Regions from separate parts of the Streptomyces sp. HSG2 genome, predicted to be linked through region 2. Evidence: riboswitches for the same ligand, from Rfam matches in the RefSeq annotation. Region 2 holds a riboswitch; each other region holds the start of a gene.
The links. A riboswitch is a leader RNA that binds a small molecule or an ion and turns the genes downstream of it on or off. The one in region 2 is predicted to bind cyclic di-AMP.

Region 1 (10,525 bases), 510 kb from region 2:
TGATCGTGGTGCGCCCCGTCGAGCGGCATCTGGCCGAGCTACAGGCACGGATCCCCGCGATGGTCACGATCGACCCGGACAAGGAACAGCGCCTGCAACAGGCGTTGGGGCCCTACTTCCAGGCGACCGGTACCCGGAATGTCGAATACACCGCACCCCTGACCAGGCAGGAGGCCATCGACCTGGTGGGGATGACTCCGAGCGCGCGCCACCTGACCCAGGCCGACCTGAACGATCACCTTCCGCCGACCGGCCAGGTCACCGTCTCCGTCCTGGCCACCTCCTACCGGCCTCGGTGACCACGCGACTCCGGGAGGGTGGGGCGTCCGCACGAAGGCGCGCGGTCCGCCCGGGGCGAAGCGGCGACCTGGTCGTCGGCGTCCGGCGAGGGCGACGCACTCCGATACCCGACACACGGGCACCGCACTGGCTAGAGCTTCTCCACCGGCGCGTAGCGCAGCAGCAGCCGCTTCGGCTTGGTGTCGCCGAAGTCGACGGTCGCCTCCGCGTTCGCGCCCGCGCCCTTGACCGCGACGACCGTGCCGAGGCCGAACTGGTCGTGGGTGACCCGATCGCCGACCGCCAACGCGACCGTCGGCTTCTCCCCCGACCGGCGGGTGGCGAAGTCCGATCCGCCCAGGGCCGAGGAACGGGATCGCCCCGCCGGACTCGTCCCCCCGCCGGCGAGCCCGGCCGGGCTCGCGCCCGTCCGCCGCCAGTCCACGTGGGTACCGGGGATCTCCTCCAGGAACCGCGAGGGTGGGTTGTAGGACGGTTGGCCCCACGCGCTGCGGACGGTGGACCGGGTGAGGTAGAGGCGCTCGCGGGCACGGGTGATCCCCACATAGGCCAAGCGCCGCTCCTCCTCCAACTCCTTGGTCTGGCCGAGCGCCCGCTGGTGCGGAAAGACGCCGTCCTCCATGCCGGTCAGGAACACGACGGGGAACTCCAGGCCCTTGGCCGTGTGCAACGTCATCAGTGTGACGACGCCGTCACCGTCCTCCTCGTCGGGGATCTGGTCGGAGTCCGCGACCAACGCGACCCGCTCCAGGAAGTCCGCGAGGGTCCCCGCCTCGCCTTCACCCTCGCCATCGCCTCGCTCCTGCTCGAACTCCAGCGCCACCGCCGCGAGTTCCTGGAGATTCTCGATGCGGGTCTCGTCCTGCGGATCGGTGGACGCCTGGAGCTCGGCGAGGTAGCCGGTACGCTCCAGCACGGCCTCCAGCACCGTGGCCGGCCCGGCGCCGGAGTCGGCGACCGTGCGCAGGTCCTCCATCAAGGTGTTGAAACGCTTCACGGCGTTCGCGGAGCGCGCCGCCATGCCGTAGGCCTCGTCCACCCTCCTGAGCGCCTGCGCGAAACCGATCCGCTCGCGCTGGGCAAGGGCGTCGATCATGGCCTCCGCACGGTCGCCGATGCCTCGCTTCGGGACGTTCAGGACACGCCGCAGAGGCACCGAGTCCTCGGGGTTGGCCAGCACCCGCAGGTAGGCCAGGACGTCCCGGACCTCCTTGCGCTCGTAGAAGCGGACTCCTCCGACGACCTTGTAGGGGAGGCCGACCCGGATGAAGATCTCCTCGAAGACCCGGGACTGGGCGTTGGTGCGGTAGAAGACCGCGACGTCCCCGGCACGGGCCTCCCCGGTGTCGGTGAGCCGGTCGATCTCCTCGGCCGCGAACTGCGCCTCGTCGTGCTCGGTGTCGGCGACGTAGCCGATGATCCGCGCACCGGCGCCCTGGTGGGTCCACAGGTTCTTGGGACGGCGGGACTCGTTGCGCTCGATGACCGCGTTGGCGGCGCCGAGGATGGTCTGGGTGGAGCGGTAGTTCTGCTCCAGCAGGATGGTCGTGGCGTCCGGGTAGTCCTCCTCGAACTGGAGGATGTTCCGGATCGTCGCGCCGCGGAAGGCGTAGATCGACTGGTCGGCGTCACCGACGACGCACAGCTCGGCCGGGGGCAGCCGGTCCGGGCTCGGCGGCGCCTCCTCCTCGGTCGCGGCGGGGCCGACCAGCTCGCGGACGAGGGCGTACTGGGCGTGGTTGGTGTCCTGGTACTCGTCGACCAGGACGTGCCGGAAGCGGCGGCGGTAGTGCTCGGCGACGTCCGGGAAGGCGCGCAGCAGATGCGTCGTCGTCATGATGAGGTCGTCGAAGTCGAGCGCGTTGGCCTCCCGCAGGCGCGCCTGGTAGAGGGCGTAGGCCCGGGCGAGGGTCTTCTCGAAGCCGTCGGCCGCACGCGCCGCGAAGTCCTCCTCGTCGATCAGCTCGTTCTTCAGGTTGGAGACCTTGGCGCTGAAGGACTTCGGCGGGAAGCGCTTGGGGTCCAGTTCGAGATCACGACAGACCAGGGCCATCAGGCGCTTGGAGTCGGCCGCGTCGTAGATGGAGAACGACGAGGTGAGACCGAGGGCGCGGGACTCCCGGCGCAGGATGCGCACGCAGGCACTGTGGAAGGTCATCACCCACATCGCGGCGGCGCGCGGCCCCACCAGCCGCTCGACGCGCTCCCTCATCTCCCCGGCGGCCTTGTTGGTGAAGGTGATCGCGAGGATCTGCCCCGGGTGGACGTCCCGCTCCGCCAGCAGATGGGCGATGCGGTGCGTGAGCACGCGCGTCTTGCCTGAGCCCGCTCCCGCGACGATCAACAGGGGGGAGCCCGCGTGCAGAACGGCCGCGCGCTGGTTGTCGTTCAGCCCTTCCAGGAGGACCGCCGGGTCCACCACGGGGCGCACCGCGCCGTTGCGGTAGTAGGCGTCGCGATCCGCGGGCGCGTCGAAGGCGCCGGCGAACAGATCGCCCGGCACCGGCTCCGGCGCGTGGTCGTCCTCGGGCGGCGGCGGGTGCTCCTCGGGGCCGCGGGGGGCCTGGAGGCTCGCCAGGAAGCTGTCGTCAAAGAGGCTGCTCATCGCGCTCCGAGTCTAGGGCGCCGCACCGACGGCCGGGTCGCGTCCGCGGGTCGCCCCCGATCGCCTCCCCTACGCGCGCGGAAGGTCGCCGACGGTCATGGTAGCGCCAGGTGCCCCCCTCGACGGCGGGTCACGAAAATGTATCGGGCATATCACCCGGCAAACTTCCCAGGTGGCATACGAGTTGGCTACGGTGCGGGCGGGCCGCACGCCTCCTCCGGCGAACGACGCCGGGCCGCGCGACCCCCGCCGAATCCTGGGCGCCCGCGCGGCTCCCGGAGCCGGGGACCCAACCGAGACCCGGGGTGAATCGACCCGCGACCCGCTTCGGGCGCGGGCCGTAGGGCAGCCTTCCGCACCGATCCGCCCGAACCCGACAGCTAACCCGGCAGGCGGAGCACGGAAGGAGTCGCCTCCCTTGGCGTCGCACCGCAAGTCCCGTCCCACGGGCTCCCGGGCCGCGGCGGCCCGCCCCCCCGCCCGCGCCGCCGATGGGCCCGCCTCCGTCGCCCTCCTCTCCCCCTCGACCTCGACCGCCGCCCCTTCCGACGGAGGTGGCCCGAGCCTCGACGAGGTCGAGCGGCGGGTCGACGCCCTCTACCGCCAGGCGGGGGCGAGGGCGGGGAAGCCCACGCGGGGCGAGAGGACCGCCCGGCAGCGCGAGCGCGTGGACAGCCTCCGAGACGAGGGCCGCGGCGCCCGAGGGGCGCGCCGGGGGGATCCGGATGGCGGTGGCCCCTCCCGGGGGGCAGGCCGGACCGGAGAGCCCGCCTCCGGGGCCTCGGCGGCCACCCGTTCGGGCACCAGGCCCCCGACGGCGGACATGCGCCCGGCGGGGGCCACGGACGGCGGGGCGGCGGTCGCCCAGGGCCGTTCACCCGCGGAGCCGTTCGGGCGTCCCGAGGTCGCCGGCGACGCCTCCTCGTCGCCGGGGCGGCGGGAACGGTCCGGGGAGTCCTCGGACTCCCCCGGGGACCTCCGGCCCGCCCCCCGGAACGACCCGCACGCGGCCAAGGCGCGCGTCGGGGAGCAGCTGGCCGCGGCGCGGCGGATGCTGGCCGACGCCGCCCGCGAACGGTCCGCGTCGAACACGACGGACGCCGCCCCGCCCTCGGTGACCGCGAACCCTGCCGGGGACGGCGAGCCGTGGGCTCGCGAGGAGCGCCGGGAGTGGCGCGGCGACGAGGCCACGTCGGTCGACGACGTCCGCGCGACGGTCGTCGGGGGCGCCGGGCCGGACGGCTTCCCCGAGGCGCCCGTCCCGGACACGGGGGCCCTCTCCCGGGAGGACGCGACCGCGACGAGCACCCGACGGACCGCCCCGGACCCGTGGGAGGCGGCCCCGGAGGCGTGGGAGACCACTCCCGGGCCCGGCCGGGACGCCGGGGAGGCGACCGCGGAAACCGGCCCGGATCCGGTGGAGGGCCCCGCCCCGCTCGGCGGTCGGGCGTCGGAAACCGTGCCGTCCGGCGACTCGGGGTACGCGCCCAAGGGCGACAAGGCGGTCGCCTTCGCCCGTGCCCAGATCGGCAAGCCGTACGTCTGGGGCGCCACCGGCCCGGGCTCCTACGACTGCTCCGGCCTGACCCGGGCCGCCTGGACCGCGGCGGGCGTGGCCCTGCCCAGGAGCACTCGGGACCAGGCCCGGGCGGGCACGGTGGTCCCCCTCTCCGAGGCGCGCCCAGGCGATCTGGTCTTCTTCTCCGACGACCCCGCCCACGTGGGCGTCCACGTGGGGAACGGCATGATGATCCACGCGCCGGGTCCGGGCTCGTACGTGCGCGAGGACTCCGTGGTCCTCGACGGGGAGTCCACGGTCCGCGGCGTCGTGCGACCCGCCTGAGCGAACGTCCCGCCGAAGCGACGCGCCCCGCCCTCCGTCGGGACCACGACGGGGGGCGGGGCTCGGTGCGGGGTCCGCGACCGGGGGTCCGCCGTCCCCGGGCGGGAGGGCGGCGGCGGGAGCGGGGCGGGCGCTCAGGTCCAGAGGACGGCGATGAAGACGTTGGCGACGGTCAGCAGGCCCACGAGCCCGAACAGGCTCTTTCGCACCCTCTCCTCGTCCCGCTTCACGTAGACGAGTCCGAGGATCACGACCAGCAGCGCCAGTTTCACACCGACCTTGACGTTGTCGACCGGCCGCCCGTCCGCCTCGTTCAGGCCGACCAGGACCATCCCAGTGATCAACATCGTCAGGGCGCCGTGGAGCATGGCCGGGGTGTAGCGGGCGAGGCCCTGGCCCATCGCCTTCGTCTGGGTGAGGAATCCGCCCAGCAGGGCCGCGATGCCGATGACGTGCAGGCCGACGAAGAAGTGGATGAGTACGTCCATGCCCGGAGCCTACGCAGCGCTCCGAGGGCGGCCCGCACCGGCCCGGCGAAGCCCCCGGCGCCGCCCGACGCGCAGGCCCCGGCGGCGGACGCGCCCACCGCCGACCGGTGGTCAGACCAGCCGACGGGCGGTGGCCCAGCGGGTCAGCTCGTGGCGGTTGGACAGCTGGAGCTTGCGCAGGACGGCGGAGACATGGGACTCCACGGTCTTGACGGAGATGAAGAGCTGCTTGGCCACCTCCTTGTAGGCGTAGCCCCGGGCGATCAGGCGCAGTACCTCGCGTTCGCGCTGGGTGAGCCGGTCGAGGTCCTCGTCGACGGGCGGGGCCTCGGTCGAGGCGAAGGCGTCCAGGACGAACCCGGCCAGTCGCGGGGAGAACACCGCGTCGCCCTCCTGCACCCGGAAGACGGAGTCGACGAGGTCGTCCCCGGTGATGGTCTTGGTGACGTAGCCGCGGGCGCCGCCGCGGATGACGCCGATGACGTCCTCGGCGGCGTCGGACACGGACAGCGCGAGGAACCGCACCGGACGCTCGGAGTCGGTCGCGAGCGCGGCGCAGCGGCGCAGCACCTCGACACCGCCTCCGCCCGGGAGGTGCACGTCGAGCAGGACGACCTCGGGTCGGGTCGCGGTGATCACCGTGACCGCCTGCTCGACGTCCGCGGCCTCCCCCACCACCTCGATACCGGTCCGCCCGGTGTCGCCGATCTCCGCCTGGACACCGGTCCGGAACATGCGGTGGTCGTCGACGAGGACCACCCGCACCCGCCGTCCGGCGGGGTCTTCGACCGGCCCCCTCGTCGTCCCGGTGTGCTCGCTCATGACGCCTCCGCCCTCTCCGTCTCCAGCTCGATCTCCGTGCCCCCGCCGGGCACCGCGCGCAGGCGTGCCGTCCCCCCGTTGCGCTCCATCCGGCCGATGATCGATTCCCTGACGCCCATGCGGTCGGGGGGGATCGAGTCGAGGTCGAAGCCGGGGCCCCGGTCGCGCACGGACACGAAGACCCGGTCCGACTCCACCTCGGCGTAGACCTGGACGGCACCGCCCCCGCCACCGTACTTGGCGGCGTTCACCATCGCCTCGCGCGCGGCCTGGGTCAGCGCGCGGATCCTGTCGTCCAGGGGACAGTCGCCCACGACCACGACCTCCATCGGGACGCCGTGTTCGTCCTCGACCTCGGCGGCGACGCGGCGGACGGCGTCGGCCAGGGTAGTGGGCTCCTCTTCCTGGTGCTTGCCGTTGCCCTCCGGTCTGTAGAGCCAGGCGCGCAGCTCGCGCTCCTGGGCCCGCGCGAGCCGGCGGACCTCGCTCGGGCTGTCGGCGTTGCGTTGGATCAGGGTCAGCGTGTGCAGGACCGAGTCGTGGACGTGAGCGGCGACTTCGGCGCGCTCTTGGGCGCGGATGCGCATCAGCCGTTCCTCGGAGAGGTCCTGCGTCATCCGCACCAGGTACGGGCCGGCGAGGAGGGCGACGCCGACCAGCACCGCGAGGGTGGCCTGGAGGATGGAGCCGAGCTGCGCGGAACCGCGGAGCACGAGGATGCCGGTCACTCCGGCCGTCACCAGCAGCACTCCGGCCCCGGTCCGCAGGAGGGCGACCGTGCTCCCCCGCCGACCGACCTCGACCCAGCGCGCGCGGCGGGCGTCGTCGGCCTGCCTCCAGACGAGGGCGACGCCGGCGCCGACCAGGACGACGGGCCAGAGGTAGAGACGGACTCCGCCGCCGAGTTCGACGTTTCCGGCGAAGACCAGGGCCACGACCACCATCAGCAGCAGGGCGACGAGTTGTCCCCGGTCGGGGCGGCGTGCGATCAGCCTGCGGCGACCGTCCGGCGCGGTGTCGGTCGCCACCATCGCCGGCGGCCTGCGGGGGTCGACTCCCCCGACGCCGAGCGGAACGAAGAACCAGAACGCCGCGTACAGCAGGGCCCCGAGTCCGTCCGCCATGAAGAGGCCGACGAACACCAGCCGCACCCAGGTCACCGGCAGCCCGAGGTGTCCGGCGAGCCCTCGGGCCACGCCGCCGAGCCAGCGGCCGTCGCCGCTGCGGTAGAGCTTGCGCGAGGGCCGTGGTTCGGCGGGCGGCTCTCCCGCGCCCACTGCTGCGTCCGGCATGTTCTCGATGATCACACGCCCGCCCGGCCACGACATCAGGGTCTCCCCGGAGGCCTCCCTGACACGGTCCTCTTCGATCGTCGTCGTCGGCGGAGGTTCCGCGCGGGCCCGGCCACGCCCTCCGGCCGCCCGAGGTCGCCCGCCCGGACCGACCCACGGCTGTCGAGCCGCCCGACGTCGATAGCGCCACCCGGACCGCGTTCGGCGCCCGGCAGCGGGCCTGCCCCCTCCGGGCGGAACGCGTCCGCCCGAGCGGCCGTTCGACAGGGTCGACCGGGGTCGGATTTCCGGGTCGGGTCAGGGTCCTCCGCACCGCGGTCGGCGGTTCGCTCCGGTCACCATGGAGGCATGTCAGAGCACGAGAACGCCGCGCACGGCCTCGAACCGGGTGCCCGGCCGGCAGCGGAGCCGCTCGGCGACGTTCCCGCCGGGGGCACGGGGGCGGGCGCCGAGAGTCCCGGAAGACCGGACTCGTGGGCGCCCCTGCGCCGAGACCGCTCGCACCGACTGATCGCCGGCGTGTGCGCGGGGTTGGGTCGGCGGTACGACATGGACCCGGTGATCTTCCGGATCGCCCTGCCGGTCCTCGCCGTGACCGGCGGTTTGGGTCTGATCTTCTACGGATTCGCCTGGCTCCTGGTCCCCTCCGAGGACGAGGAGGAGAGCGAGGCGCGCAAGCTGTTGACGGGCAGGGTGGACGCGCCGACGCTGGCGGCGTTGCTCCTCTCCCTGGTCGGCTGCGGGCTGTTCCTCGCGATGCTGAACACCGGGGGGGTGCTCAGTTTCGCGGTACTGCTCTCCCTGGTGCTGCTCGGGGCGGGGCACTGGTCGCGTCGGCGCGGCCTGCCGGGTCCGGACCCGCTGGCGGCGCAGACCGCCGCGGAGGCTCCGCCGGAGGCCCAGGCACCCCCGGTGCCGCCCGTGCCCACCGCCGGGGCCTCCTGGTGGCGGGCCTCGCTCGTCGAGGACGGCGGGGTGACCGCCGGGGACCCGACCGGCGAGGGTCGGCGGGGCTCCCCTTCCGGCGGTGGCGAGGCTCACTTCTGGGGCACGGGGCCGGATCGGCTCAGGGAGCGGTGGGCCGCGGCGGGTCGGTCCGGGCCCGGGGGCGGGGCGATGTCGGACGGGAAGCGGGCTCGGCGGGACCGACCGCGATGGATCGGAGGCTGGGTGTTCCTGGCCGCCGTGGCCGCGGGGGGGCTGGCGACCGGCCTGGCCTGGGCGAGCCAGCCGGCCCTGACCAGCGTGCGGTTCGGGCTGGCCGCCGCGCTGACGGTCTTCGGCGTCGGCCTGGTGATCGGGGCCTTCCGCGGGAGGTTGGGGGCGGGGACGATCGTGGTGGCGGTCGTCACCGCCGCGTTGCTGGCGGCGACGGCGGCGCTCCCCGCGGGCGCGGGCGACGAGTGGGCGCGGCCCACCTGGCGGCCCACCGCCGCGGCGGAGGTGCGCGAGGGGTACGGGTTCGCCTCGGGGGAGGGCACGCTGGATCTGTCCGGCGTGTCGGTGCCCGCAGGGGAGACCGTCCGCACCCGTGCCGAGGCGGACCTGGGGAGAATCCTGGTGATCCTGCCACCCGACGCCACCGCGCGGCTGAGCGTCTCGGTCGGGCTGGGCGACCTGCTGCTGCCGGAGGAGGATCGGGGCGACGCGGACGTGGCTCCGGGACGACACCGGGAGCTGACGCTGTCTCCGACGCGACCCGGCGAGGAGGCGGGCGGGGTCCTGGACCTGGAGGTGCGCGTCGGCGTCGGAGAGGTGGTGGTGAGTCGTGCCGAGCCGTGAGTTCTCCCCCGGACGCCTGGTGGCCGGGATCTTCCTGACCCTGACGGGTGTGGTCTGCCTGGCCGACGCGGCAGGCGTGTGGGAGGTTCCCTGGTTCGCTCCGGGACCGCTGGTCGCCGGCGGGCTGCTCCTGGCCGGGGTGGCGGCGCTCGTCGGTCGCGCCGCGCGGCGCCGGCGTCGGCCCGGCCCACGGTGACGGGAACGGCCCGGCCGTCGGGACCCGTGGGCGGGCGGCCTACGAGCCCGCTCGGACCCGGCGGTCGGCGTCCCGGGGGAAGAGGGCGAGGAGCACGCCCAGCACGAGGACGGCTACCAACGCCGCGACGCCCATGCTGATCTGACTGGCCCGCACGAACTCGCGCTCCGCGAGGTCGGCGACCGGCACGTCGAAGTACCGGACGATCGCGCTGACACCGTTGGTCGCCGGGTGGGCGTTCGCGTCGTGCCCCTCCTCCTCACCGGCCCGGAGATCCTCGTCGAAGTCCTCCCCGAGGGTGAGGCCGAGCCACCCCGTCAGCACCGTGCCCAGGGCGGCGAAACTCAGCGCTCCGCCGAGCGGCTGCTGGGTGTTCACGATGCCGGAGACCATGCCCGACCGACCTCGGGGGGCGTTCCGGAGGGTGACCGACACGACCGGGGTGATCAGAAGGGCCGAGGCCACGCCGACAAGGGCCATTCCCGCCGGAACGGCACCCCCGCCGAGCGGAAACCCGAAGATCATCAGGAAGAGCCCGAGCACCATGGCCACTTGGCCGAGCAGGAGCGTCGAGCGCAGGCCCGCCCGCGCGGTGACCCACCCCACCCGCAGGGCGACGACCGTGTACCCGATGGCGAAAGGCAGGACGAACAAGCCGATGAGCAGCGGCGAGAGTTCGCGGATGTTCCGGTAGTACTGCACGGCGACGAAGTAGACGCCTTCGTTGCAGAAGGCGGCGAAGAACAACACCGTCACCGAGAGCGAGTTCAGCCGGTCACGGAACAGGCTCACGTCCAGCATGGGCTCGCGGGCGCGCGCCTCGCGGAGGAGGAATCCGACGAGCCCGGCCGCGGTCGACGAGCACAGCAGCAGTGTCGGCCAGGAGGTCCATCCGAACGAGCGCCCCTGGATGAGCACCAGGGTCAGCGCCGTCACCGTGAGAACGAAGAGAACCTGGCCCCACCAGTCGAACGCGACCCGCCCCCCGAGGCGGGAGTCGACGACCCCGCGCCAGGTGGCCGCCGCCGCGCACGCGGCGAAGGGGAAGGCCGCCAGGAAGGCGCTGCGCCAGCCCGTCGTCTCGGTCAGGAACCCTCCCAACGGAGGCCCCACCGCGACCGCCGTACCGCCCACGGCCACCCACCCGCCCACGGCCCGCGCGGCGGTGGCCGGGGATCCGCCGACCGAGCCGACCAG
Region 2 (10,525 bases):
TGATCACCTCGACCATCTGCCAGGGCGAGGTCTCCCGGTCGTAGCTCAGCGTCCGGTAGAGGAACTGGTAGTCGTGCTGCGCCGGGGTCGGCGCGAAGAAGCGCCAGTTCGGCAGGAGGACGGACGTCTTGTCCAGCTTGTTCACCCGGGCGAACATCTGGTTGGGATGCTGTGCCGCCAGCGTGCTCAGGAGCATGCCGCTGCACACCAGACGGGTGATCCCGCCCGGCCCGGTGAAGACGCTGCTCACGGATGTCACAGCCATGTGATCACTCATTCCGGGCTTCGGTCGCGGGCGAGCCGTCCTCGGACGGGATGGGCCGCGCCGCGACGGCTTCGTCGTCGTCGGCGGCGTCCTTCTCCCGGACCGCCCCGATGTCCTGCAGGAAGGTGACGATGTGCCGGGACGTCTGCTGGGCGAAGCGCGGGTTGGTCACCAGCGACTCGTGACCCGCGAGCGGGATCGTCACCGAGCGCACGACACGGCCGTCGCCCTCGTGGGCCTGACCGGTCTCCTCGCACAGTTGCGCGTGCACGGGGTCGTGGGTGACGGTCTTCTCCGCGGTGATCACCAGGGCGTGGCTCGACTGCTTCCCCAGCGGCCCCTCGAAGGCGCGGAAGTCCTCCTCGGCGGCCTTCCACTCCCGGCGTCCCGCCCACCACATCCGACTGTCGGCGTACTGGGCGAACGCCCGGGGGCGCATCCCGGCCGGCAGGTCGCCCACCCACTCCGGGTGCGGCATGAGCACGCCCATGCCGCTGCGCAGGCTGGTGGTGACGATCCCAAGGGAGCTGTCCAGCTGTGCGGCGGTCTCGCTCTGCGCCTCCGACCGCTGCAACTCCTCGGGGTGGGAGCTGTCGATGTAGACGATGGCGCTCACCCGGTCGCCGAGCCGCAGCGCGGCCCGTCGGGCGATCTCCCCGCCCAGCGAGTGGCCGGCGAGGACGACCCGCCGCCCCTCGGGGGCGACCTCGTCGATCAGGTCGATCAGGTCGTCGACGGACTCGTTCAGGGTGTACGGCTCCGACCCGGAGTAGTAACTGGGCCCGGTCCCCGCCCGGCTGTAGGTGACCACGTCGCTGCGGCCGTCGTCACCGAGCGTCTGGAGCAGCCAGCCGAACATCTCCGGCGAGGCGGCGAGGCCGGTGCAGAAGACGACCACGGGCCGGTCGCCCTCGGCGGTGCCGTCCGTGCGGAAGTAGCTGATCCGATTGCCGTGTCGGGTGGCCACGCTCTTGCTGCCGGGCCAGCTGTCCCGGACCCACTGCCGCCGGTCGGCGGCGCGCAGGAAGCCGATGGCGACGGCCGCGGCCAGGGCGATGCCGGCGGCCTTCACCGCGGTGTCGTCCCGACCGGCCACCTCGGGGCGGGAGCGCGGGGTGGTCGTGTAGGCGACCGCGGGGTGCATCGCCGTGAACGACGTGAAGAAGCGGCCCAACCCCATGAAGTAGCCGTTGGCGGCGTGGAAGGCCGCCGCGCTGACGACCATCGGCCGGACCAGGTGCCTGCCGGGGAGGTAGACCAGCGGGAAGAGGCACTCCAGGGCGAGCACGCTGTGCGCCAGCAGGCGTCCGGGAACCGGGTGGTCGTGCGCCCAGCGCCACATGCCCTCGTGGCCGTATGTCCGGGTCCGCATGATGCCGGGCAGCGCCTGGCCGCCCCGCCACTCGGGACCGAGGAGTTTGACCCATCCGGAGACGGCGTAGGAGAGGTTGGACTGGAGGGCGACGTACCAGAGCAGGGCGTCCCGCACCTGGGGCACCCGGGACAGCCGGGCCGCCCCCATCGCGATCTGTACCAGGACCGCCACCTGGTCCGAGCCGTCGGTGCCGTACCGCCGTCGGGCGTAGAGACCGACGTTGACCAGTCCCAGGAACAGGTTGGCCGCTCCACGCCACCGGCCGTTGCCGGGCAACAGCAGCGAGGCCGCGGCGACGGCCTGGCCGGCGAAGAGCGCGTTGGTCGTCCGCCGGTCGCCGATGATGTCCAGGACCTTGCGACGAAGCGGGGAGTAGACCACCAGGGCGTCACGGGCTATGTCCCAGTCGTTCAGCCCACCGGGCTGCCGATCCTCCGGGCGCCGCAGGTATTCGAGGCTGGAGACCAGTGTCGTCGTCGCCGCGAGGCGCTCCGCGACGCCCATGGCCCGCTCGCGGGACACGGGTATCGGGCCCAGGAAAAACGACATGGCCTTCGCAGGCAGATTGCGCGCCTTCGGCATCCGCCCCTCCAAAAGGTCGGGCACCGCCAGAATCCCCCGACATCGTGACGATGCGGTCGATGTGCCTACTCACCAGACTAGGAACGAATGAGACATCGGGCGAATTATGAGCAACGATGTCTTGTGACCGATATGTCCACCGGGTGAGGCCGGCCCGTGCGCGGCCCCCGTCGCCCGCGCGGCGGGTGTGAGCCGTGGCCGGGCCCCGATGGCGACGGCGCCCGGCGAGAACCTCGCGGCGGACATCGCCAGTCCGGCACACGACAGGGGTACGAATGAACAGACCAGCCCCCGAGCCGATCGCCGCGACCGCTCCCCCGGACGCGCGCGCCGGAACCCGGAGCGCCTCCGTGTGGAGGATGGCGGGCGCGCATCGCACCCTTCTCGTCGTCGGCACCCTGATCGGTGTCATCGGCGTGTCCGCCGGGCTCGCGCAGCCGTACGTCATCGGCCTGTTGGTCCGTTCCGCGGGTCTCGGCGAGTCACTGGCCTGGCCGGTCACCGTGCTCTGTCTGCTGTTCCTGGCGGACGCGGTGTTCAGTTCCCTTCAGGCCTATCTGATCGGACGGGCCGGCGAGAACATCGTCCGGGACGTGCGAGGGATGCTGTCGGGGCGTCTGCTGCGGGCCAGGCTCGCCGCGTTCACCACCCATCCGCAGGGGGACGTGCAGACCCGGATGGTCACCGATACCTCACTGGTCCGGATCGCGCTGTCCCAGAGCCTGGCGCAACTGACGATCAACGGCTTCATGACCATCGGTGGTGTGGTCCTGATGTTCATCATCGATCCCTGGCTGATGCTCATCACCCTGGGCTGTCTGGCCGTCGCCAGTGTCGTGGCCCTGCTGATCGCGCGGCGTCTGCGCCACGCGGCGTTGCGGAACCGGGAGGACACCGGGGACTTCGGCATCGGCATCCAGCGCGTGCTCAGCGCCCTGCCCACGGTGAAGGCCGCCCGGGCCGAGGGGCGTGAGCAGGAACGGCTCGCGGAACTGGCCGCCCGGGCCCGTCACTCCGGTGTCCGGGTCGGCGCCCTCAACGCCCTCATGGCGCCGGCGATGAACGTGGGGTTGCAGGCGTCCCTGGCGATCACGGTCGCGGTCGGGATGACCCGGGTGGCCGGCGGCGGCATGGAGCTCGCAGACCTGACCGCGTTCATCATGTACCTGTTCTACATGGTGTCGCCGTTGGTCGTGGTGTTCATCTCGATCGGGCAGTTCCAGCAGGGTCGCGCGGCCGTGCAGCGCGTCACGGAGCTGGCCGAGATCCCGCAGGAGCCGGACCCGGTGGCGACGCGACCCGCGCCCGCCGACCTGGACCGGCACCACGACCCGGCGGTTCGCTTCGACGACGTGTCCTTCGGCTACGCCGGCCCCGACGGCCCGCAGGCCCTCTCCCGGGCGAGCTTCGCCATCCCGGCACGCGGGCTGAGCGCCATCGTCGGCCCCTCCGGGGCCGGGAAGTCGACGCTGTTCCATCTCATCGAGCGCTTCTACGAGCCCACCTCGGGCCGCATCGAGCTGGCCGGCCAGGCACTCGACTCGCTGTCCCTCGAAGCCCTCCGATCGCACATCGGCTATGTCCAGCAGGACACCGCCGCGATGAGCGGCACGATCCGCGAGAACCTCGTCTACGCCCACCCCGAGGCCACGCCCTCGCAGATCGACGAGGCGGTGCGGAAGGCCCAGCTCGCCGACGTCGTGGCGGCGCTGCCCGAAGGCCTGGAAACCCAGCTCGGCGACCAGGGAGCGGGCCTGTCCGGAGGAGAGCGGCAGCGGCTCAGCATCGCCCGGGCGTTCCTGCAGCACCCGTCCGTGTTGCTGCTGGACGAGGTGACCTCCCACCTGGACGCGCGGTCCGAGAGCGCGTTGCGGGACGTCCTCGGCGAGCTGTCCCGGGAGTGCGCGATCGTCGCCATCGCCCACCGGCTCTCCACCGTGGTGGCCGCCGACCAGATCCTGGTCCTCAGCGAGGGTCGCGTGCGGGCGACGGGCACGCACCGGGAGCTGCTGGCGGCCGACTCGCTGTACCGGGAGCTGGCCGGGACGCAGTTCGGCGAGCAGAGCGACCACGCGTCCCCCGAGGGGCCCGGCCGGTAGAAGGCGGCGGGGTTCCGCCCCCGGGGCCGTGGGGCACCGGCGGCGGAGAGGCGGGACGGGGGCGGCAAGAGGGCGGGGCCCGGCGCGTGATCGAGGCACGGGCGCGGGATGCGGTGCGAAGACGGGGCCGGGCGGCCCGGCTGCCCCGGTCCGCCTGCCCCACCCCAGCCGGGAGGTCGTAAAATCGACCCACTGTGTCCGACTCGCCCCACGCCCCCGCACCGACCGCCGCCACGGCGGGCCCCGGCACGTCCGCCACCCCTCTGGGCGGCGACGGCCCCTCCGCCACACCTCCGCGCCCAACTCGGGCCCAGCGCGAGCCCCGCTTCCCGGAGGGGCCCGCCGCCGACCCCGCCGGTGCCCACTTCGACCGCCGGATCCGCAGCTTCCAACCCCGCCGGAGCCGAGTCACCGCGAGCCAGGCGGACGCCCTGCGGCGCCTGTGGCCGACCTGGGGCGTCGACGTCGACGGCCGGCGGGTGCTCGACCTCGCCGAGCTGTTCGGCGACGGCGGGCCGGTCGTACTGGAGATCGGCTTCGGCATGGGGGAGGCCACGGCCGAGATGGCCGCCGCCGACCCGGACACCAACATCCTCGCCGTGGACGTCCACACCCCGGGCCAGGGCAGCCTCCTCTCCCTGGCGGAGCGCGAGGGGCTGCGCAACGTCCGGGTGGCCAACGGCGACGCGATCATCCTGCTGAGCGAGATGCTGCCGCCCCACTCCCTCGCCGGCCTGCGCGTCTACTTCCCCGACCCCTGGCCCAAGAAGCGGCACCACAAACGTCGCTTGATCCAGCCCGAGTTCCTCGGTCTGGCGGCGTCCCGGCTCCGCGCGGGCGCGATCCTGCACTGCGCCACCGACTGGGAGCCCTACGCCGAGCACATGCTCGACGTCCTCACCCGCCACCCCGACTTCGCGAACACCCGCCCCGACGGCGGCTTCGCCGCGCGCCCCGCCCACCGACCCCTGACCCGCTTCGAGGCGCAGGGGCTCGACAAGGGGCACCGGGTGAACGACCTGCTCTTTCGACGTGTGGACCCCACGCGAGGCTGAGTCTCCCCGTCGGGACCCGCCGGTCGGCCCGCGACCCCGGCGCGTGTCGACCGACGCTCCCATCCCGGGGTGCCGGGACGGGACCGACGGAAACGGATCGACGCGGCCCCGGACGGGAGCGGATTGAACCGGCCCGCTCCGGGGCAACCGTCAGGGCGTGAGGCCCTTGTCCCGCAGCCAGGCCAGCGGATCCACACCGGAGGAGGAACCCCCGGGGCGGACCTCCATGTGCAGATGCGCACCGGTCACGTTGCCGGTGGCACCGACCCGACCTATGACGTCCCCGGTGGCGACCTTCTGGCCGACGCCGACACTGATCGAGGACTGGTGCGCGTACCAGACCTCGGTGCCGTCGTCGAGGGTGAGGACGGTCTTGTAGCCGTAGCTGCCGTCCCACCCCGCGAAGGTGATCGTGCCGCTGTGCACGGCCTTGAGGAGCGTTCCGGTGGGGGCGGCGAAGTCGACACCCGTGTGATAGCCCGACGACCAGTACGCGCCGGCCTGACCGAAGGAGGAGGAGATGGTGTACGAGGAGGTGGGCAGCGTGTACTGCTTGGCGAGCTTCGCCAGCCGCTCCTCCTCGGCCTTCTTCCGCGCTTCCTCGTCGGCCTTCGCCTTCGCGGCGGCGGCCTCGGCGGCTGCTTCCTCGGCGGCCTTGGCGGCGGCCTCGGCCGCCTCCTTCTCCGCGGCGGCGCGCGCCTCCGCGGCGACCTGGGTGTCCACCTGTTCCTGCTGCTTCTCGGCCTGCGCCACGATCCGGGCGCGCAGGGCCTCGCCGGCGTCGGAGGCGCCGTCGGCGCTGTCCGTGGCGGTCATCCCGATCGTGGTGAGCGGGGCCGGGGTCTCGGGGACGGTGTCCTCGTCCGCGATCACGGAGCCGACGTGCGACAGGTCGGGCAGCGAGATGGCGACCGGCGCCTTGCCCGTCTGCGCGGTGGCGAGGCCACCGGCGCCGACGGCGGCGATGACACCCACGCCGAGGACGGTGGAACTGCGGGCGAGACCGCCGCGCTGCTTGGCCACCCGGTGCCGGCCCCGGACGGGGCGGACGGACTCGGCGGTGGGGTTCCACTCCTCCCACCCGCCGCCGTCACCCTGGGGGGCGCCGTGGACGAATGTGTCGCCGTCGCGTCGGTCGGAGGGCCGGCCACCCGGCTGGTCGTGCACGAACGGGGCCTCGGGAGCAGGCCGGTTGGACGCCACGTGGGCGCACTCCTTTCCTTCCGTCATCGCCTACCGGGTTAGCTGACGGGTTCGGAGCGGGAAGGTCTCCTACGCGCGTATACCCGCCGTGTCTCCACGGCCGGACACGCTCGATTCACCCCATGTGGTGGTTCCCCGGTTCCTGGCATCTCTGCACGGGATTCGGCGCGTGCGCACGGGGCCGACATCTGTGACGGCTGGGACGACCGCGCTGCGTTATCGAACGTTAATAGACGGGGGGTGCGGATTCCAAGTCGTTCCCCTTGATCGTTGCCGATTTCGGCACGCCCATTGGGGACTTGAGGGTCCGAAACAGGGCAAGGCACCCTCCGCGCACCCCCCCGGAACCCGCGGGGCCCGCCCCAACACAGTTGACATACCGTCAAGAGCCGTGCTCCGGGCTACGGGAAGATCACCGAGCGTGAGAGTCCCGGATCGCTTCGCGGCAGCCGGCGAGACGGACCAAGGGAAAACCGTGGCGACCCGACGGAAAAGAGCACCGGCCGGAATCCCTGGGGATTCCGGCCGGTGTCCATCAGTAGCGGGGACAGGATTTGAACCTGCGACCTCTGGGTTATGAGCCCAGCGAGCTACCGAGCTGCTCCACCCCGCGTCGGTGTGCCACCAGTGTACGCCATTCGCGGGGGTGCCCGCGCACGGGTCACCGGGGGCGTCCGAAGCGGGCACCCCCGCCTCCCCTCTCTCTCCCGAGCCGACCGCCCTCCACCCCTCCCCCGGCCCCGGCCTACACCCCCATGGCGCCCGCCGCCACGCCCCGCGTCGGACGCCGAACCGCCGCCGACCTCACGAGGGGCGGGTCAGATGCGCGTTGGGCGCCTCGGCACGTCGCGCGTACTCCTCCAGGACGACCACGTCGGCGCCGCCGGACGCCAACACCCCGCCGCCGTCCGCCCCTGACACGAAGGTGTCCGGCTCCCGCCACGCCGTCACCACACGACGCACGCCGGCCTCCAGCAGCAGCCGGGCACAGGGCAGCGGGCGGGAGGATCGGCGGGCGCAGGGCTCCAGACTGCTGTAGACGGTGGCCGTCGCCAGTCGGGCGTCGGCCCGATCGACCTTCGCCAGAGCCGCCTCCTCGGCGTGCGCGGCCGGATCGCCGCCCTCCCGCGAGTGACCGCGGGCGAGTTCGGTGCCGTCTGCCGCGACCACCACCGCTCCCACGCTGAACGCCGTACGGGACGGGGGGCATCGGGTCGCCAGGTCGCAGGCGAGGGCCAGCCAATGCCGATCGGCCGGCGCGACCTCGCCGCCCGCACCGGGGGCGGTCGGCACATAGCGGGCCAGGACGACGTCCCCGATCGTCCGGGACTCCAACAACCGCAGGCGCCCCCGCTGGTAGGCGGCCGGCCCGAACAGGCGGGGCGCGTCCGGGTCACCGACCAGGACCGGGGCGAACACCAGGTGGAGTTCGTCGACGAGGCCCTCCGACAGCAGTCGGGTGTGGACGACGCCGCCCCCCTCGACCATCAGCCGACGCACTCCGCGCGCCTCGCGCAGATGCCGCAGCGCCGCGGGCCAGTCCACCTCCGCCCCCAACGCGACGACATCGGCTGCGACGCCCAGCGCCCGCGCCCGCGCGGCTCCCCGGTCGGTGGTCAGGAGCAGCCGCTCACCGCCGGTGCGCCAGAAGGCGGCGGCGGGATCCAGTTCGCCGGTCGCGCTGACGGTGACCTTGAGCGGGAACTCCGGACGCCCCTCGGCGACCCGCGCCGCCCTCCGCCGCGCGGATCCGACCAACAGACGGGGGTTGTCCGCCCGGATCGTGCCGGCACCGACCAGGATGGCGTCGGACCAGGCCCGCACCTCGTCGACGCGGTCGAAGTCGTCGGGGCCGGAGAGCACGAGCCGGTCGGGGGACGTGTCGTCCAGGAAGCCGTCGAGGGAGACGGCGGCGGACAGCAGGACATAAGGGAGGGGCATCAGGACCTCCGGGGGACGGTCGACCCGCGACCGCGGGCGGCGACGGTCGCGCGGTCCGGGAGAAGGCCGCGCGGTCGGCGGGCAGAGGCGGGGGAAGGTGGACGGTGGACGGGCGGACGGGGGAGGGTACGGGACGGAAGGGCGACGGTCGGGGCCCGCCGCCCTCGACGGCGCGGACACGCTGGGAGCATCGGCGTGCGGCGCGGCGGACCCGCCCCGCTCGTATCGGAGGAGAAAGCATGCGCCACACCGTCCGGACCACAGCGGGCCCCATGGTGGTCCCCTCGCCCGAGCACGAGTGGACCGTACTCCTCTTCATCACCGAACCCGGTATCGGCGAACGCCTGCCGGCCCTGGCCGGGTGCACCGCCGGGTTGTGTTCGGCGCGTGACGCCGCCCGGACCTTCGCGCGGTACGGCGCCTTGGTCCTCGGCGTGGGCGCGCAGACCCCGGACCGTCTCGCCGCGTTCACCGAGAGCCACGGGCTCGGTTTCGCGATGGTGGGCGACTCCGACCTCTCGCTGGGTCGGGCACTGGGCGTGCCCGAGACACGGGACGCCGGGCGCCCCCTCTTCGCCCGCGCCGCCGTCGTGCTGGACCGGTCGGGCCGGGTGCGTTCGCCGGTCCACCAGGTCCCCGACCCGGATCGCCACGCCGAGGTCGCGCTCGCCGCACTCGCCGAGGCCGCGGACGAGGGACCCGCGGGCCGGTGAGCCGCTCCCCCTCGCCGGGACCGGCGAGGGGGTGATCCCGCCGGCCGACGGCCGGAAGCCACCGGAGTAATATTCCCGCCTCGAACAGTTGAACGTCGGACGGCGTGCGTTGGGGGTGACCGGCATGCGGACGGAACCTGACCGGTCCTGGCGGGTCCCCCTGCGGCGCGCCCTCGCGGGTGACGCGGGCCCACCGGCCCTGCTCCTGCTGGAAGGGGCCGCGGGCACCGGCAAGAGCAGACTCGCCGAGCACTGGGGGCGCCTGGCCCAGGAGTGGGGCGCGGACCGGCTCCGGTGGCGTTGCGGTCGAGGGGAGGAACCGCGTCTCCCGGGGCCCGAAGGGCGGTTGTTGCTCGTCGCCGACGACGTGCAGCGCGCGACCCGCGATGAGCGGGAGCGGCTGCGCGAGGTGGTGGAGACGGCCCGACCGGGACTCGCCGTCGTCCTCGCCTACCGAGGCGAGGAGTTGGACCACCCGGGGCTGCCCCTGGGAGCACCCGCCCCGCACTGTCCCGCCGAGCTGCGCGTGATCCGGCACTCCCTCCGCCCCTGGGACGCGGACACGGTAGGGCGGGTCGCCGCCGAGGCGCTGGGGGATCGGGCCACGCCGGAGGCCGTGGCACGGCTGGCGGAACTCTCCGGCGGGGTGGCCGGTGTGGTGACCGACCTGCTGGCGGAACTGGGCGCGGGCGAAGGGCGGATCACCACGGCCGAGGTGGAGGCCGCCGGCGTGCCGGAGCGGCTCGCCCAGCTGGTCCTGGGGCGCCTCGCCGGGGTTTCTCCGGCCCGCAGGCCGGTCGTGTGGGCCGCGGCGGTGCTGGGCCGACCGGTCAGCGCCGACGAACTGGTCGAGGTTTCGGGTCTGGGGCGACTCGGCGGTCGGGCCTCCCTGCTGGGCGCGCTCGCCGAGGCCGTGCTGGTGGAGGACGCCGAGGGGCGCTACGCCTTTCCCGTGCCGCTCGCCGCCCGGGCGGTCCACGAGGTGGTCCCCGGACCGGTGCGGCAGGAGCTGCACCGCCGCGCGGCGCAGGTGCTGATCCGTCGGCAACCCACCCCCTGGATGTCGCTGGCCCGGCACCACCGGGCGGCGGGAAGGACGCGGGCCTGGCTGCGGGCCGTGGAGCGCGGGGCGGAGGCGTCGGCCGCGGCGGGTCGCCACCACGAGGCCATCGACCTGTTGGAGCGAACCCTGGCGGCGCCCGCGGTGCCCCCGCGGGCGCGGGCGCGGCTCGCGCCGATCCTCGCCCGCAGCGCGGTGCTCGGACTACGGTCCGACCAGACCGTGGACGTCC
Region 3 (10,525 bases), 2.0 Mb from region 2:
CTCCTTGATCGTCCTGATCGTCTCCGACACCCGCTCCACGTCCCGGTCGGTCGGACCGCGTCCGCTGGCCACCAGGCACACCCGCTTCGCGCCCCCGCCGACCCCGGCCGCGGCGGCCTCGGACGCCTGATCGGGCTTGAGCCAGGTGTACTTCAGGATCTCGGCCTTCGAGCCGAGCCGCTGGGAGCAGTAGGAACAGTCCTCGGGACACAGCCCGGACTTGAGGTTGACGAGGTAGTTGAGTTTCACCCTCCGCCCGAACCAGTGTCTGCGTACTCGGCCCGCCGCGGCCACCACGTCGAGCAGGGCGTCGTCCGACGTGGCGAGAACGGCCCGGGCCTCCTCGCGGGTCGGCGTCTCGCGGCGCAGCCCCTTGTCCACCAGCGTGTTCAACAGGTCCATGGGAGCCGATCCTGTCCTACCGGGGTGCCCCGGGCCAAGAAGCCCCCCGCCTCATGGGCACGCGCGGTGGTGTGTGCATCGCCACATGCCGTCCCCGCCTGCCGCCGCTAAGGTCGCGGCGGGTAGACGTCCATTCCGTCGTGGCGGGTACACGTCGCCCGACCGGTGCCGGGGCGGGTGTCGGTCGACAGGACCTATCGCGGGGAGCGGCGTTCGTGGCGTTCGACTGGATCGACGAGCAGGCGGCACGGCGTCGCCGCGCGGGACTGACGCGCGGCCTGCGCCCCCGTTCCGCGGACTGCCGGTTGCTCGACCTCGCCGGCAACGACTACCTCGGACTGGCGCGGCATCCGGAGGTCGTCGCCGGAGCGGTCCGGGCGGCGCGAACCTGGGGCGGCGGCGCCACCGGGTCCCGCCTGGTCACCGGGACCACCGAACTCCACGGCGAGTTGGAGCGCGAGTTGGCCGCCTTCTGCGGTTTCGAGGCGGCGCTCGTCTTCTCCTCGGGGTACGCCGCCAACCTCGCGGCCGTCACCGCGCTCGCGCCGCACGGCTCCCGCATCGTCTCGGACGCCGGCAACCACGCCTCGCTCATCGACGGTTGCCGGCTGGCCGCCGGAGGCGTCCAGGTCGTCCCGCACGCCGACCCGGACGCCGTGGACAAGGCACTGTCCGGCCACGACGGGCCGGCGGTCGCCGTGACGGACACCGTCTTCTCCGTGGACGGGGACGCCGCCCCGTTGGTCGCGCTGGCACGGGTGGCCCGGACTCACGGGGCCGGACTCGTGCTCGACGACGCGCACGGCCTCGGCGTGCTCGGCGCCGGGGGACGCGGCGCCCCCCACGCGGCCGGGCTGGCCGGCGACCCCTCCGTGGTGGCCACGGTGACGCTGTCCAAGTCGCTCGCCGCGCAGGGCGGCGCCGTCCTCGGACCGACCCGCGTCGTGTCCCACCTCGTCGACACGGCCCGCACGTTCATCTTCGACACGGGGCTCGCGCCCGCGTCGGCGGGCGCGGCGCTCGCCGCCCTCCGCGTGCTGCGCCGCGAACCCGAGAGGGCGGTCCGGGCCCGGACGGTCGCGGCGGGGCTGCACGCCCGGCTCACGGCGGCGGGCCTGCCCTGCGCCCGACCGGACGCGGCCGTCGTCTCGGTACGGGCTCCCTCCGCCGAGGACGCGGTGCGCTGGGCGTCGGACTGCCGATCCGCAGGTCTTGCCGTGGGCTGCTTCCGCCCGCCGTCCGTGCCCGACGGAGTCTCCCGGATCAGGCTGACGGCGCGCGCGGACCTGGACGACGCCCGAGTCGAACAGGCGGTGACCACTCTCCTCACGACGGCACCCGGATCCGGCGTCCGCCCGGGGTGAGGGTCCCTCCCGCCCCGGCCCCGCCGGCAGCCTCCCGGGATGTCGGGCCGCTGCCGCGGGAACGGGGGCGACGCCGTCCATACGGGCGGAGTTCACCGCTTCGAGGGACAGGGGCGGGCGCATCCCGGCGGATCGACGCCCCCGGCGCCGCCGTGATGGCAGTCTGGCGTGTGAAGCACCGGTCAGGGACCGTACTCGCACCATCCGACCCGTGTCGGACCGCGGTCCCGTGGGAAAGGGACCCCCGCGCGATGGCAGACCACCTGGCAGCATCCGTCACTCTGCCGACCGATCCGGCCTCGGTCTCCACGGCTCGCGGCTACGCCGTCGGCACGTTGGTCGAATGGGGTCTCGGCGTGGACACCGACGCCGCCGAGACCATCAGGCTCGTCGTCTCCGAACTCGCGACCAACGCGGTGCGGCACACGCTCGGACAGTCGCCCAGCTTCACCGTGGAACTCGTCCTCGACCGAGACGAATGGCTGTACGTGGGGGTGACGGACAGCCACCCCCGATTCCCCCGGCGACTGCCCGCGACCGGTCAACAGGACAACGGCCGGGGCATGGTGATCGTCCGGTGTGCCGCCGCCGAACGCGGGGGCAGGGTCCGGGTCAAGCCCACCCGTGAAGGTGGCAAGACGGTCTCCATCGAGCTTCCCTGGACCGGGCCGGACGGCCTGGCCGGGGGTCCCGAGCCGACGGGCCGGAGGGTGGCGGTCGGCCTCGGGGCACCGGCCACCACCCCCGGATGAATCAACGCACGCGGCCGTACCGGACGCTGCTGGTCCAGATCCGTTGGAGGCGGACCACGTCCCCCGTCTTCGGCGCATGCCAGATCCGTCCGCGCCCCGCGTAGATGCCGACGTGGTACACGCCCCGACCCGAGTGGAAGAACACCAGGTCCCCGGCCTTGCGCTGGCGTGCCGACACGTGTCGGGTGCGGTTGTACTGCTGGGCGGCGGTGCGCGGCAGCCGCTTGCCCGCGGCCTTGAAGGAGTACAGAGTCAGGCCGGAGCAGTCGAAGCGGTGAGGCCCGGTGGCCCCGTACTGGTAGGGGGCGCCCTTCTTGGAAGCCGCCACCCGGAGCGCCTTGGAGGCCGCCGCCGCGGCCGCGGCCTCCGAGGCCGCGCCGGGGACCACCACGGAGCCACCCACGGCGGCGAGAGCGAGAGCGGAGGCGGTACCCGCTCGGGCGAGAAACGTCGGGACACGATCGAGCGCGGTCATGCGCAACCCTTCGTCAGCCGCCTGTGAAGGATGACCTGTCGGATTCGGGCCGGCGAAGTTGCCCGGCCGCACACGTGCGGCTTCACCCCAAGGACCGCTCGGGCTCCCGTCCGTGACGGCCGTCCCGGCGACCCGTCGTGCTCGGGTCCTCCACTCCTGCCGATCCACTCCTGTCGACCGGTCATCCGGACGGCGGCAGGACTCGGCGTCCGCCCGAATCGCCCCGCCGCGGCGGCGAGGGCTTGTCGTCAGTCACGGATCTTGCTGCACCGCGAAGCGAAAGTCCCGGCGGGACGGGGGAGCTGTGTTGTCGGCCACCCTCGGTCCGATCGGGTGGACAAATCGGCGCACCGCGCCACGCCGGCACCCCGGCCCACCCTCGGACCAGCGACGACCGGCCACGCGCCCGTCCCCCGGCGGACGTTCCGCGCAACTCGGACCGGTCGGTGGCGGGGCTGGGGGGTGGTCCGTTCGGGGGTAGGCCATTCGGCCCGTTCGGCGCCTCCCCGCGTCGTCGGGGGCGTCGGCGGGGAACCCGGTGGGACGGCCCCGGCCGTCCCGCTCGGGGCCTTCTGTGGGCGCAGCGCCCTCACCGGTGTGACGATTCCCCGTCCCCGCGCCCCCGAGCCGGTGGCCCGGCCCGGCGTACGCCCCGCACGAGAGGCCGCCGGAGCACGCCGAGCGGGATTCCCCCCCCGCACGGCCCCCCGACGGGACGCCCCGCCCGACGACCCGGCCCCGAAGGGCCCGCGGATGGGTCGGCCGGCGCGCGAACGCGTGGCCCCTCGCGCGTCAGTCGGTCAACACCCGCTCCAGCGCCGCCAGCCCCTCGTCCAGTTCCCCGGCGGCGATGGTGAGCGGCGGCGCGATCCTGATGGTGGACCCATGCGTGTCCTTGACCAACACGCCCTCCCGCGCCAGCCGTTCTCCGACCTCTCGCCCGGTGCCCAGCGCGGGGTCCACGTCCACGCCCGCCCACAGCCCCCGCGTCCGGAAGCCGACGACGCCCCGCCCGGTCAACCGAGCGAGTCCGACGCGCAGCCGCTCGCCCAGCTCCGCCGCCCGGCGCTGGAAGTCGCCCGTCTCCAGCAAGCCCACCACCGCCTCGCCCACGGCGGCGGACAGGGGGTTGCCGCCGAACGTCGACCCGTGCTCGCCCGGGTTGAGCACCCCGAGCACCTCGCGGCTGCCGACGACCGCCGACACAGGTACGATGCCTCCGCCCAGCGCCTTCCCGAGCAGGATCAGATCCGGGACGACCGACTCGTGCTCGACCGCGAGCGTGCGTCCGGTGCGGCCGAGTCCGGACTGGATCTCGTCCGCCACGAACAGGCACCCCGCTTCGCGGGTCACCTCCCGCACCCGGGTCAGGTAGCCGTCGTCCGGGACGATCACCCCTGCCTCGCCCTGCACCGGCTCGACGAGCACGGCGGCCGTCGACTCGTCGACGGCCGCTTCCAGCGCGGCGGTGTCGTTGTACGGCACGACGCGGAAACCGGGGGTGAAGGGGCCGAACCCGGCACGCGCCGTCTCGTCGGTGGAGAACCCGACCACGGTCGTGGTCCGGCCGTGGAAATTGCCGGCCGCGACCACGATGGTCGCCCGGCCCCCGCGTACGCCCTTGACCTCGTAGGCCCACTTGCGGGCCACCTTGATGCCCGTCTCCACGGCCTCCGCTCCGGTGTTCATGGGCAACACCATGTCGGTTCCGGTGAGCGCCGCCAGCCGCTCGGCGAAGGAGGCGAGGCGGTCGTTGTGGAAGGCGCGGGAGGTCAGCGTCACCCGGTCCAGCTGGCGGTGCGCCTCCCGGACCAGCGTAGGGTGCCGGTGCCCGAAGTTGAGGGCCGAGTAGCCGGCCAACAGGTCCAGGTAGCGGCGGCCCTCGACGTCCTCCACCCAGGCGCCCTCCGCACGGGCGACGACCACGGGCAGGGGATGGTAGTTGTGGGCCAGGACGTGCTCCTCGGCCCGGATCAGGTCGGCCGACGAACGGGTGCGGGCGGGCGCGGTCATCGTCGGTCCTCCCGGATCTCCTGGGTGCAGCACTTGATGCCGCCCCCTGCCTTGTGGAACTCGGACAGGTCGACGGGGACGGGGACGTATCCCCGCTCGGCGAGTCGGCCCGCCAGGGCGGTCGCCGCGGACGAGATGAAGACGTGTCGGCCGTCCGACACGGAGTTGAGCCCGAAAGCCAGGGCGTCATGGCGGGTGGCCGTCACCGCGTCGGGATAGAGCCGCGCCAGCACCTCGCGGCTGCCGGGGGAGAACGCCTCCGGGTAGTACGCGATGTTCGCCTCCGTCCCGGCCTCGGGGTCGTCGAGGACGAACAACGCCGTGTCCAGGTGGTAGAAGTAGGGGTCCACCAGGGTCAGACCGATCACCGGCGCGCCGAGGTATTCCTGGGCCTCCCGATGGGCCTCGCGGGTGGTGCGGAAGCCGGAGCCCCCCAGGAGCCACCGTCCCGCCGGCACGAGGTCGCCCTCGCCCTCGCAGACCGACTCGGGTTGGTGTACGTCGTAGCCGCGCTCCTTGAACCACGCCGTGTACGGCACGGACTCCGGTCGGCGTTCCGGCGCCAGGAAGCGGGAGCCGAGGACGCGCCCGTCCACGACGACGGCCGCGTTGGCGGCGAACACCATGTCGGGCAGGCCCGGCACCGGCCGGATGGTCTCGACGGTGTGGCCGTGCGCGCGGTACGCCGCGGTCAGGGCGCGCCACTGTGCCATGGCACGGACGGTGTCGACCGCGGCGTCCGGCCGCATCCACGGGTTGATGGCGTACCGGACGGCGAAGTGATCGGGGTCGCAGAGCAGAAAGCGACGCGGGCGCGCTGGACGGGAGTGGCTCACGGACTGCCTCCGCTTCGCTCACGGGGGGTGATGGGGCACTGACACCACGGTAGAAAGCGGTACCAACGGGCGACAAGGAACGAGAGCTGCGTGTTGACGCAGGATCGTTGCGCCTGGACCTGGCTCAGCGCACGTCCGATGCGTGGTCCGGAGGGGGGCCTTCGGGTGTCGCGTCGCCGTCGGCACCCAGTCGGTTCGCGCCCGCGTCCGGGCTGTCGGGGATCAGATGAGACAGGACCATCACGCTGATCGTCTTGCGGATGAACGGCTCGGTGCGAATCCGCTCCAGCACCTCCTCGAAGTGCTCCACGTCCCGCGCCCGCACGTGCAACAGGGCGTCAGCGCCGCCGGTGACCGTCATGGCGGCGGTGATCTCGGGATGGTTGCGCACCACCTCCGCCAGGCGCCGCGGCGGGGCGGCGCCCTCGCAGTACACCTCCACGTACGCCTCGGTCCGCCACCCCATCGACGAGGGCCGCACGGTGGCGGTGAAACCTGTGATCACACCGGTCTCCCGCAGGCGGTCCACGCGACGCTTGACGGCGGTGGCCGACAGTCCGACGTCCGCGCCGATCTCGGCGAAGGAGGTCCGGGCGTTCGCCATGAGGGCGCGGACGATCTTCCGGTCGAGGGGGTCGAACTCGGTGGGCCGGTGAGTCATCGATACCGTCCTGGGTGGGCTCGGCCCGGCCCTCGGACCGGGAGGGGAGGGGCGGCCGGTCCGCCGGAGGGCGCGCGGGGCCGCCCTCGCGCGCGACGGGGCTCGGGTCGGTGCGGTGGGGTCGTCCGGGCGGGGCCCGCCTCAGGACCGGGCGGAGATCGTCGCCAGGGTGAGCAGACCCAGTACCACCCAGGCGAACCAGAGCCAGCCGTTGCCGCCGAGCGCCACCGAGTAGGCGGTCACCGCGACCAGTCCGCCGAGCGTCAGAACGCCCATCGCCTTCGTGGAACCGTCCAGGGAACGGGGCATCGTGACACCCTCCTCGTAGGCCGTTCCCCCCATCCTGCCCCAGCCCGGGACGGATGCCGAACGCTGCGGACGTCAGCCGCTTCGGGCGTGCAGCGACGCCAGGTAGGCGTTGTAGGCCTCCAGCTCCCGCTCGCCGTCGCGGTCGGCGGCGCGGTCCGTGCGACGGGCCTGACGCTGATCGGAGGCGTACCACTGGAACAACAGTGCGATGAGGACGAGGACGGAGGGGATCTCGCTGAAGGCCCAGGCGATCCCGCCCGCCGCGTTCTGGTCGGCGAGCGCGTCGATGCCCAGCGAGGCGGCGGGGTTCGCGTAGGTCTCCACCATCGGGGCCGTGGCCATCATCAGCGCGATCCCGAAGAAGGCGTGGAAGGGCATGCCCGCGAACAGTTCCAACATCCGCATCAGATGTCCGGGACGGTGCGGCCCGGGGTCGACGCCCATGATCGGCCAGAAGAAGACGAGGCCGACGGCGAGGAAGTGCACCATCATCCCGACGTGCCCGGCGCGCGACCCCATCAGGGCGTCGAAGAGCGGCGTGAAGTACAGCCCGTAGAGGCTGGCGATGAACATCGGGATGGTGAAGGCCGGATGGGTGACGATCCGGATGTATCGGCTGTGCAGCAGCCTCAGCAGCAGTTCGCGCGGGCCGGTGCGGCCCCGGCCGGCCGGTGGAAGGGCACGCAGGGCCAGAGTGATCGGCGCGCCCAACAGGATCAGGATCGGCGACACCATGCTGATGATCATGTGCTGCACCATGTGCACGCTGAACATGGCCATGCCGTAGTCGTTCAGCGCCGTGCACATGGTCAGCACGATGCTCGCCACGCCCAGCGCGAAGCCCACGGTCCGTCCCACCGGCCATCGGTCGCCGCGCCGCACCAGACGGGCGACGCCCCAGGCGTACAGCGTCAGTGCCAGCAGGCAGGACACCAGGAACACCGGATCCGGAGACCACTGGAGTCCTCGGGCCAGCGTGAACGGCGGCAGGTCCATCATCATGCCGTGCCCGCTGTGATCCATCCGCCGGCTCCTGATCCGTAGGGTTCGCGCGTTCCGCGACACGCCGTCCGACGACGGCATTTGTCCGCACCAGAGTAGAACCGCCCCCGGTCGCGCCCGCGACCGGGGGCGGTTCTGCCGCCGGTCGGGGCTAGAGCACGCACTCCGCCTCGGCGTACCGGCCCTCGGGGACGGTCTTGAGGGACTCCACCGCGTCGGCCAGTGGCACCGTGACGATCTCCGTGCCGCGCAGCGCGGTCATCCGGCCGAACTCGCCGCGGTGGGCGGCCTCCACCGCGTGCCAGCCGAACCGCGTGGCGAGCACCCGGTCGTACGCCGTCGGGGTGCCGCCGCGCTGGACGTGTCCGAGGATCACCGGGCGCGCCTCCTTGCCCAGGCGTCGCTCCAGCTCCAGCGAGAGCTGGCGGGCCACCCCCGCGAAGCGTCGGTGGCCGTAGACGTCCTCGCCGCCTTCGTCGAAGGCCATCGTGCCCGGCTCGGGCTTGGCGCCCTCGGCGACCACGACGATCGCGAACCGCTTGCCGGCGGCGAAGCGCTCACCGACCTTGGCGGTGAGCGCGTCGATGTCGAAGGGGCGCTCGGGAACGACAACGGCGTGCGCCCCTGCCGCCATGCCGGAGTGCAGCGCGATCCAACCGGTGTGGCGGCCCATCACCTCCACGATGAGCACGCGCTGATGGGACTCGGCGGTGGTCTTCAGCCGGTCCAGCGCCTCCGTCGCCACCGTGACGGCCGTGTCGAAGCCGAAGGTGACGTCCGTCGCGGAGATGTCGTTGTCGATGGTCTTGGGCACGCCGACTATCGGCAGGCCGTGGTCGGACAGCAGCCTGGCCGCCTTCAAGGTGCCCTCGCCGCCGATCGGGACGACGGCGTCGAGCCCGAGATCCCGTACGTGCCCCCTGGCCCGTTCCACGCCGTCCCGGAGGTGCTCGGGACGGACCCGGGAGGAACCGAGGATCGTGCCGCCGAGCGCCAGGATGCCGCCCACGGCGTCCAGGTCGAGCTTGAGGTAGTCGCCTTCCAGGAGGCCCTTCCAGCCGTCCCGGAAGCCGACGACCTCGTCGCCGTGGTCGGCGACGGAGCGGTGTACGACGGACCGGATCACGGCGTTCAGGCCGGGACAGTCGCCGCCGGAGGTGAGGACACCAATGCGCATAGCCCGCTATACCTTCTCCACATGGGCTTGGGGACCGGACCGCGCTGTCCGGCTCGATCCCCGCCACCCTAGCGGCATCGGCGGGTCGCCCCGAACGGTGTGTCCGACAGCTGGACCCACCCGCTCACCTGTGCGGACGGGCTGTCGAATGCGCCTGCCGCACCTCGACGGAACGTCCCGGTGTCCCCGGCGGACGAGGCCGTTGCCCGCCGGTCGACCGTGACCTAGGCGGGCTGCTCGGCGGCCGCGATGCGTTCCTCGCGCAGCGCCTCGTACCACCGGTCGTCCGTCGGCGGCAACGCGTTGACGTCGAGGGCCAGCTTCAGCAGCAGGTCGGCGATCTGAGGGTTTCGGGCCAGCACCGGTCCGTGCATGTAGGTCCCGAAGACCGTGTCGTTGTAGGCGCCCTCGGTGCTGTCGCCCGTGCCGTTGCCGTTGCCGAAGCGGACCCGGGCCAGGGGGCGGGCGGTGGGGCCCAGGCGGGTGACGCCTTGGTGGTTCTCGAATCCGGTCAGCGGTGGCAGGCCCAGGCGCGGGTCGATGTCGCCCAGGACGTCGCCGACGCATCGCTCGCCCTCGCCGCGCATCGAGACCACATCGAGCAGCCCGAGACCCTGCTCACGTCTGCCGAGGTCGTTGACGAACTCGTGGCCCAGGATCTGGTAGCCGGCGCAGACGGAGAAGAGGATGGCGCCGTTGCCCGCCGCCCGCTCCAGCCCGCCGTCGCGGCGGAGTCGCTCCGCGGCCAGGCGTTGGGGGCGGTCCTCGCCCCCGCCGATCAGATAGATGTCGCCGGAGGTGGGGATCTGCTGGTCGCTGCGTACGTCCACCCGGGCGACGTCCAGGCCGCGCTGCCGGGCCCGGCGTTCGATGACGAGGACGTTGCCCTGGTCGCCGTAGGTGCTGAGCAGGTCCGGGTAGATCCAGACGACCCGGAGTTGGTTGTCGCTCACGAGACTCCCTGAGGTGCGGTGGTCAGTTGCCGACCCGGCGGCGCAGATCCTGGAAGGCGGTGTAGTTGGCGATGACCTCGATCCGGCCCGGCGGGCACAGCCGCACCGCCTCGTCGAGGTTCTCGCACACCTGGAACCGCTGGTCGGCGACCTCCAGTCGCACGGCCAGGTCCAGCCTGCGGTCGCCGACGACGCAGATGGGGTGGCCCGAGAGCCGACCGTAGTCCACGTCCCAGAGCCAGGAGGTGTCGGTCCCGTCGGCGCCCCGCGCGTTGACCGACAGGATGACCGGCGTCGGGGGCGGGTCGATGAGAGAGAACGTCTCCAACCAGCCGGCCGGGTTCTTCGCCAGCAGAAGGCGCAGGTCCCGGTCCTGGAAGCGCACCACGTCGTAGCGCCCCGCCACCGCCTCCACCTCGTGCATGCGTTCCAAGGCGACCTGGGGCGGTACTCCGAACACGGCGGCCACCGCCGCGGAGGAGGCGGCGTTGGCCTTGTTGGCCCGCCCCGGCAGTCGCAGCCGGATCGGCCACGCGGACCCCTGGGGGTCGAGCACGTGGTCGCCGGAGAGCGCCCAGGTC

Region 1: linked by a shared signal. The riboswitch ahead of JEK78_RS23385 (NlpC/P60 family protein) and the one ahead of JEK78_RS11625 (M23 family metallopeptidase) in region 2 are both predicted to bind cyclic di-AMP.
Region 3: linked by a shared signal. The riboswitch ahead of JEK78_RS20885 (C40 family peptidase) and the one ahead of JEK78_RS11625 (M23 family metallopeptidase) in region 2 are both predicted to bind cyclic di-AMP.

The regions. Positions count from the first base shown of each region.
Region 1 covers NZ_CP066801.1:3,262,739-3,273,263, reverse strand. The annotation lists gene JEK78_RS14095 (putative RNA methyltransferase) at 1-299, shown strand, start outside; gene pcrA (DNA helicase PcrA) at 431-2,905, opposite strand; cyclic di-AMP (ydaO/yuaA leader) riboswitch at 3,143-3,315, shown strand; gene JEK78_RS23385 (NlpC/P60 family protein) at 3,324-4,748, shown strand; gene JEK78_RS14080 (hypothetical protein) at 4,883-5,236, opposite strand; gene JEK78_RS14075 (response regulator transcription factor) at 5,348-6,058, opposite strand; gene JEK78_RS14070 (ATP-binding protein) at 6,055-7,350, opposite strand; gene JEK78_RS14065 (PspC domain-containing protein) at 7,699-9,132, shown strand; gene JEK78_RS14060 (hypothetical protein) at 9,119-9,328, shown strand; gene JEK78_RS14055 (MFS transporter) at 9,368-10,525, opposite strand, start outside.
Region 2 covers NZ_CP066801.1:2,751,417-2,761,941, reverse strand. The annotation lists gene JEK78_RS11645 (hypothetical protein) at 1-265, opposite strand, end outside; gene JEK78_RS11640 (alpha/beta fold hydrolase) at 270-2,246, opposite strand; gene JEK78_RS11635 (ABC transporter ATP-binding protein) at 2,498-4,321, shown strand; gene trmB (tRNA (guanosine(46)-N7)-methyltransferase TrmB) at 4,585-5,376, shown strand; gene JEK78_RS11625 (M23 family metallopeptidase) at 5,527-6,579, opposite strand; cyclic di-AMP (ydaO/yuaA leader) riboswitch at 6,592-6,757, opposite strand; tRNA gene JEK78_RS11620 (tRNA-Met) at 7,119-7,192, opposite strand; gene JEK78_RS11615 (dihydrofolate reductase family protein) at 7,384-8,520, opposite strand; gene JEK78_RS11610 (redoxin domain-containing protein) at 8,760-9,233, shown strand; gene JEK78_RS11605 (LuxR C-terminal-related transcriptional regulator) at 9,358-10,525, shown strand, end outside.
Region 3 covers NZ_CP066801.1:4,793,115-4,803,639, forward strand. The annotation lists gene bioB (biotin synthase BioB) at 1-402, opposite strand, end outside; gene JEK78_RS20875 (8-amino-7-oxononanoate synthase) at 618-1,766, shown strand; gene JEK78_RS20880 (ATP-binding protein) at 2,018-2,518, shown strand; gene JEK78_RS20885 (C40 family peptidase) at 2,520-2,993, opposite strand; cyclic di-AMP (ydaO/yuaA leader) riboswitch at 2,997-3,211, opposite strand; gene rocD (ornithine--oxo-acid transaminase) at 3,786-5,006, opposite strand; gene ddaH (dimethylargininase) at 5,003-5,842, opposite strand; gene JEK78_RS20900 (Lrp/AsnC family transcriptional regulator) at 5,967-6,503, opposite strand; gene JEK78_RS20905 (hypothetical protein) at 6,645-6,812, opposite strand; gene JEK78_RS20910 (cytochrome c oxidase assembly protein) at 6,885-7,835, opposite strand; gene JEK78_RS20915 (6-phosphofructokinase) at 7,966-8,991, opposite strand; gene JEK78_RS20920 (glutamine amidotransferase) at 9,216-9,944, opposite strand; gene JEK78_RS20925 (MurT ligase domain-containing protein) at 9,967-10,525, opposite strand, start outside.